Regions from separate parts of the Thalassobacillus hwangdonensis genome, predicted to be linked through region 1. Evidence: a T-box and tRNA genes for the amino acid it is inferred to sense, from the RefSeq annotation. Region 1 holds a T-box; the other holds one or more tRNA genes.
What was found. The T-box of region 1 lies ahead of tyrS (tyrosine--tRNA ligase). A T-box ahead of a tRNA ligase gene usually reads a tRNA of that ligase, here a tRNA-Tyr.
Positions count from the first base shown of each region.

Region 1 (3,406 bases):
GGATGGCTTTTTTTATTATCTATAGCATTTCTTTACATACTAAGCGACAATAATAGTGAATCGGAAAGGAGAACTTGCGATGCTTCATCATGTTGAAATCTATGTGTCGGACTTGCAATCCTCCAAAGCATTCTGGGGATGGCTGCTTCCTGAACTTGGCTATTTTGAATATCAGAAATGGCATGAAGGGATCAGCTGGAAGAAAGATGACACGTACCTCGTATTTGTACAAGCGGAACAACGATTCCTGCATATCCCTTACCATCGGCAGCGGGTCGGCCTGAATCACCTGGCTTTTCACGCAGAATCTCGGAGCCATGTCGATAAGATTACAGATGCTTTCAAAACGAAAGGGATTCGTATTCTATACGAAGACCGCCACCCTTATGCTGGTGGAGAGGATTATTATGCCGTCTATGCAGAGGACCCTGATCGGATCAAAGTTGAAATCGTCAGTCCAACATAATTTAGAAAAACTTGGCTTGTCGCTAAGCACTTATGGCGAAAGCCTTAGTATTTCTTATACTTTATTCCTCTAATGAACTTAAACTTTATTAAAGTATAAAAGAGGCAGCCGACCGGCTGCCTCTTCTGCTATCAGTTGAAACGGATCATAAAGTATTTTTTCTTTCCGCGACGAATGATGGTGAATCTGCCATCAATCTTATCCGCTTCTCCAAGCTCATGAGTCATTTCCTGATTACGGTCTCCATTGATGTAAATCGCACCATTCTTGACATCTTCACGTGCCTGACGCTTAGATGAAGAAATTCCAGCTTCGACAAGCAGATCAACCAGTCCGATCGATGCTTCAGAAACGGTATGGGTCGGTACATCCTTGAATCCAAGCTCGATTTCATCTGCTGAAAGCGATTGGATATCCCCACTGAACAATGCTTTCGAAATACGCTGCGCCTGCTCGACTGCACTTTCTCCATGAACCATTGCAGTCATCTCTTCCGCCAGTCGTGTCTGTGCGACTCGTTTATGAGGCTGGGTAGCTACTTCATTTTCCAATTCCGCGAGTTCTTCCATGCCAAGGAATGTGAAGTACTTCAGGAATTTCACTACATCACGATCATCTGCATTGATCCAGAACTGGTAAAACTCGTATGGTGATGTCTTTTCAGGATCGAGCCATACTGCCCCACCTGCCGTCTTACCGAACTTCGTACCATCCGCTTTCGTGATGAGCGGAACGGTCAATCCGTAAGCTTCAGCCGCTTCTTCTCCTACTGTACGTCTACGGATCAATTCCAATCCAGCCGTAATGTTCCCCCACTGATCACTTCCACCGATTTGCAGGGTACAATTTTCTTTCTGATTCAGATTGTAGAAGTCCAGCGATTGCAAAATCATGTAACTGAACTCTGTGAAAGAAATCCCTTGTTCAATCCGTGATTCAACTGAATCTTTTGCAAGCATGTAATTGATGCCGAAATGCTTGCCGGTATCTCTTAAGAACTCAATGACATTGATTTGAGACAGCCATTCAAAATTATTACGAGCAACTGCTGCATTTTCACCGCTGTCAAAGTTCAGAACACCTGCAAGCTGTTGCTTGATGCTTTCGCTGAACTGTTGGACAACCTCCGCATCATTCAGCTGACGCTCAGTTGAACGTCCACTCGGGTCACCGATCATTCCTGTACCTCCACCTACAAGTGCAATCGGTCGATGCCCTGCCTGCTGGAATCGTTTCAACATGGTGATCGGAAGTAAATGACCAATATGGAGACTATCTGCAGTCGGGTCGAATCCACAGTATAGCGTCACCTGCTTTTCATTAAGATGTTTTTCCAGGCCTTCCTTGTCGGTAATAGAGTGTATTAACCCTCTTTGTTCCAAGTCGTTTAGAATTCCCACGAATACCCACTCCTTCTTTTTGCATGTATTTAGTGTTAGTAGAAAAAAATGAAAACAAAAAAACCTCCCCCCTAAAAAAGGGACGAGGTTGTTGTCGCGGTACCACCCTTGTTGCACATTTCGTGCCACTTGTATCGATAACGGCTTGATGTAAACCGCTTCTGCCTGCACAGAAGAAAGCTCCCGATCGTAATTCGCTCCTGGATATGTACTGCCTTTCACCTGCCGGCAGCTCTCTTGAACAGGGATCCATTAGCTACTTCAATCCTTCTTCGCTCCAATAAGTATTTTACTGTGTATTATTTTTATCATAAACGTCAGGGAAAATCAATCTTTTTTACAAGTTAGTATATGTTCCCAAAAATATCTCTGTGTTATAATTGAAAGTGGATTTTTTAGGAGGTTTGAATATGTCAGAAAACCAGAAATTCAATGGCTTCATGACGAAACTGAAGGAGATTTGGCGTAAAGGTACGTTCCAGAAATCCGGACGGATCACGTATGATGTCGTTTGGAATATTATTTTATTTTTTATCATAATCGGTGTTGTCAGTCTATTTTTTGCAGGTGGTGTTGGAGCGGGATATTTCGCATCCCTTGTAAAAGATGAAAATATCCGTTCAAAAGCACAGATGGAACAGGATGTCTATAATTACACCGAAACATCCGAGCTGTACTTCGATAATGAAGAATACTTAGGTAAAATCCGCTCCGACCTCTATCGTGAAGAAGTTGGACTCGGGGAAATTTCTGAGCATTTGAAGAATGCGGTCATCGCAACGGAGGACGAATTTTTCCATACTCATAACGGTGTAGTACCGAAAGCGATTGCTCGTGCGATTGTCCAGGAAGTGACCAATTCGAACGTCAAAACTGGTGGTAGTACTTTGACACAGCAGTTGATCAAGAACCAGATCCTGACGAATGAAGTATCTTTCGAACGTAAAGCGAAAGAGATCCTTCTTGCCCTGCGTCTTGAGCGCTTCTTTGAAAAGGACGAGATTCTTGAAGCCTACTTGAATATCGTCCCGTTCGGACGTAATGCGAATGGACAGAACATTGCAGGCGCACAGACGGCAGCTGAAGGAATCTTTGGTGTGGAAGCGAAAGACTTGAATCTGGCACAGGCAGCATTCATCGCAGGTCTTCCCCAAAGCCCGACCTACTACTCCCCGTTCACCAACGGCGGAGAAGTGAAAAGTGAAGCAGGGCTTGAACCTTCCTTGAATCGTATGAGAGAAGTACTTTCACGTATGCTGGAGAACGAATATATCAATCAAGCAGAATATGAAAAAGCACTTGCTTATGATATAAGAGAAAACTTCACAAAACCGACTGATTCCTCGATTGCGAATTATCCTTGGCTGACTTTCGAACTTGAAAAGCGTGCGATGGATAAGCTCGGTCAATACTTGGCAACGCAGGATGGTCATTCAGTGGAAGACTATGAAAACGATGCAGACTTGAATGAAGAATACAAGATTAAGGCTGAACGCGAGCTGCGTAGAGGTGGCTATAAGGTACATTCGACCATCGATAA
Region 1 covers NZ_JBHTKL010000001.1:1,426,283-1,429,688, forward strand. Annotated here, with positions in the region: gene ACFQ2J_RS07585 (VOC family protein) at 80-466, shown strand; gene tyrS (tyrosine--tRNA ligase) at 598-1,866, opposite strand; T-box leader at 1,942-2,148, opposite strand; gene ACFQ2J_RS07595 (transglycosylase domain-containing protein) at 2,277-3,406, shown strand, end outside.

Region 2 (3,406 bases), on a different contig from region 1:
TCAATACTTGGAGAAGATTGAAGCTCACAGAAAGAAGATGAACGAGGCATCCAAAGATAATGCGTTGACTTCTAGGGAAGTTGTTACACTCAGTAAAGAATTGGACCAATTGATGAATCAGTATTTAAAAACAAAAAATAAAAGCAACTTACCCACATGTGGATAAGTTGCTTCTTTTTTTATTTCAGTTTTTCACCTAACAGTGAGCCCATTAATCCAACAGCCGTATCCGCTGTTTTGTTCTTCTCATCTAGAATCGGGTTCACCTCGACAAACTCAGCTGAAGTGATCATCCCTGATTCCTGCAGCATCTCCATAGCCAGATGGCTTTCACGATAGCTCATACCACCCATGACAGGCGTTCCGACACCTGGGGCATCACTTGGATCCAGTCCATCCAGGTCGAGACTCAGATGAACGCCGTCGGTGCGATCTCTCAGATAATCGACCGTTTCTTTCATGACCTGGGTCATTCCCATACGATCAACCTCATGCATCGTGAATACCTTGATGCCTCTCTCTTTGATCAGTTCGCGTTCCCCTTCATCCAGAGAGCGAGCCCCGACAATCACGATATTCTCGGGTTTCAACTTCGGCTGGTACCCATGGATGTTGACCAGACGCTCATGGCCGATACCAAGACTGACTGCCAGTGGCATACCATGAATGTTACCGGACGGGGAAGTTTCACTGCTGTTCAGGTCTCCGTGTGCATCATACCAGATAACACCAAGATTCTCGTAATGCTTGGATACTCCTGCAAGCGTCCCCATCGCGATACTGTGATCCCCACCAAGAATCAATGGGAAACTGCCCTCACTAACAATTTGATCGACTTTCTCTGCAAGCAGTTCATTTCCTTCCGCTACTTCTTTCAAGTTGCGGAGGTTGTCCTGCATTTGAGGTTCTTTGCGATTCGGACGAGGAATTGCTACATCCCCAAGATCATCTATATCAAGCTTCAACTTTTCTAAACGTTCGATTACACCTGCGTATCGGATTGCGCTTGGTCCCATATCCACACCACGGCGGTTTTGACCAAGGTCCATCGGTACACCAAGAATAGAGATTTTCTTCATCATCATGTCTCCTCCTTTTTCATCTACCTATATTGTAGACGCTTTCAGGAAAATGACTCAACTGGACACGATTCTGTATATATATACGTTATTTGTGCGATAACAGCCAGCTTACTGCATCATTACAATCTTCCGCGACATAATGTAAATAAATGGAATTTAGTTGATTGCGTGCTTTCTTTCCATCTCCGGTCAGTACGAGTATGCTTTTGACTTCTGCACGATGTGCGGCGAGCATATCTTTCTCCCTATCCCCAATGACTACACAATCTTGTGGGGATAACCGGTATTTTGTTAATGCTTCATCAATCATTCCTGTGGATATCCGTAATTCCAGGCTGGTTGGTGAAAGAAAAGAGTTTGATGCCATTTTTTCTGAGGTTATCCAGAGACTTACGCACACCTGGGTATAATTGAAATTCTCCAGGATACTCGATTTGATCGGAACCACCTAGTGTTCCATCCCGATCAAGAAACACTGCCTTGATTGGCATGAACCCATCTCCCCCTTTTATTCGGATTTACCTGCAAGTACGACTTACCTCGTGAGAAACTCATGCCTTCACACGAAAAAAGCTGACATGAACGAATCATGTCAGCTTTCCATTTATGTATGGTATTGGTTTAAGTGAGTGGTGGAGCCTAGCGGGATCGAACCGCTGACCTCCTGCGTGCAAAGCAGGCGCTCTCCCAGCTGAGCTAAGGCCCCAAAAGAGTGAGCCATGGAGGATTCGAACCTCCGACCCTCTGATTAAAAGTCAGATGCTCTACCAACTGAGCTAATGGCTCAAACATGGCTGGGCCACCAGGATTCGAACCTGGGCATGACGAGACCAAAACCCGTTGCCTTACCGCTTGGCTATGGCCCAACAATGATGAAAGGAATATGTTTAATATAACCGATTTTCAAAAAATGAAACATCCATTATATAAAATTTAATATGCCCATAGGACAACAATCGTTTTCTAACTAGAAGCCGTTACATCGAAGTAAGAAAACATAAGATGGTGGAGGGAGTAGGACTCGAACCTACGAACCCGATGGGAGCGGATTTACAGTCCGCCGCGTTTGGCCAACTTCGCTATCCCTCCATAATATGAGTGGTGCCGGCCAGAGGACTTGAACCCCCAACCTACTGATTACAAGTCAGTTGCTCTACCAATTGAGCTAGACCGGCATTATTTGTTAAGATTACAGCAGATTAATTGTATTGTGCTCGTCTCGTTGCAAGTGAACTTGTGCAAAACTTAAAAGTTATACACAATCCAAATTATGACATCACTCGATCAGCATTGTCATAGCAAGGGTCGACATACTTATACACATTTATCCACATATTCAGTAATAGAGCAAATGGTGGAGGATGCAGGGTTCGAACCTGCGACCCCTTGCTTGTAAGGCAAGTGCTCTCCCAGCTGAGCTAATCCTCCAGTTAGTGGTGACCCGTACGGGATTCGAACCCGTGATACCGCCGTGAAAGGGCGGTGTCTTAACCACTTGACCAACGGGCCTTGCTTGTTTTCTTCGACACCCGCTCTGAAAACTGACAAGTATTATTATAACCACACACAAATATGTTTGTAAAGGCATTTTCGACATTTTTTTAATGTTTCTTTCTTTTTTCTATAAAACAGATTATTGATTACATAAGAAAAGCTCCCTGGACTTCAGGGAGCTTCTCCAAAAACCTTTACTCTTCCGTATTGATGAATAATTTACCCTCTGCTGCTTGCTGAGCCATGTTGCCGTAATCATCCATCGTCTTCACATTGATTTCTGCACCTTCCGCTACCAGGTTAGAGGTTGCTGTCCAATAACCTACATAGTGACCAGGTGAGACTTCCATCATTGGAAGATCATTTGCATTCGATAGATTGACCAATGGCATCTTAATGTAGAAGGTTGCATCCAATCCAGGTTCTGAATCGAACTCAATCTTCACGGACTCACCAGCCTGAAGATACGTATCTTCTGCAGGAGTCAGATTTTCGATTGGAGCCGCTTCAAATTTAGCATCGATAGTGATTTTCTTCGTGCGTTTGTTGCCAGCTAAGTCAATGGCACGGACTTTGATTTCATTTTCACCTTCATCCAGAAGGATACGTTTAGAGAACGTACCATCTTCAGATACGGAGGCGCGCTGACCATTGACCATTACACGATCAAGATTTTCGTCCTGTACTTCGCCTTCAACAGTTACAACCTGTTTGTTCGTCCGATCTCCATCTTCAGGAGAGGTGATTTGCAATCCAGGTTTTTGCTGATCAAGCGTAACTGTAACAGGCGCTGAAGGATCAGTAGACCCATTATCAGCATTTGAAACGGC
Region 2 covers NZ_JBHTKL010000002.1:4,809-8,214, reverse strand. Annotated here, with positions in the region: gene ACFQ2J_RS07895 (Spo0E family sporulation regulatory protein-aspartic acid phosphatase) at 1-166, shown strand, start outside; gene rocF (arginase) at 180-1,082, opposite strand; gene ACFQ2J_RS07885 (HAD hydrolase-like protein) at 1,168-1,392, opposite strand; gene ACFQ2J_RS07880 (hypothetical protein) at 1,385-1,573, opposite strand; tRNA gene ACFQ2J_RS07875 (tRNA-Ala) at 1,713-1,788, opposite strand; tRNA gene ACFQ2J_RS07870 (tRNA-Lys) at 1,796-1,868, opposite strand; tRNA gene ACFQ2J_RS07865 (tRNA-Gln) at 1,874-1,948, opposite strand; tRNA gene ACFQ2J_RS07860 (tRNA-Tyr) at 2,086-2,171, opposite strand; tRNA gene ACFQ2J_RS07855 (tRNA-Thr) at 2,182-2,257, opposite strand; tRNA gene ACFQ2J_RS07850 (tRNA-Val) at 2,435-2,510, opposite strand; tRNA gene ACFQ2J_RS07845 (tRNA-Glu) at 2,517-2,591, opposite strand; gene ACFQ2J_RS07840 (S8 family serine peptidase) at 2,771-3,406, opposite strand, start outside.
Region 2: it has a tRNA-Tyr gene. The T-box ahead of tyrS (tyrosine--tRNA ligase) is inferred to sense a tRNA for this amino acid. The anticodon was not compared.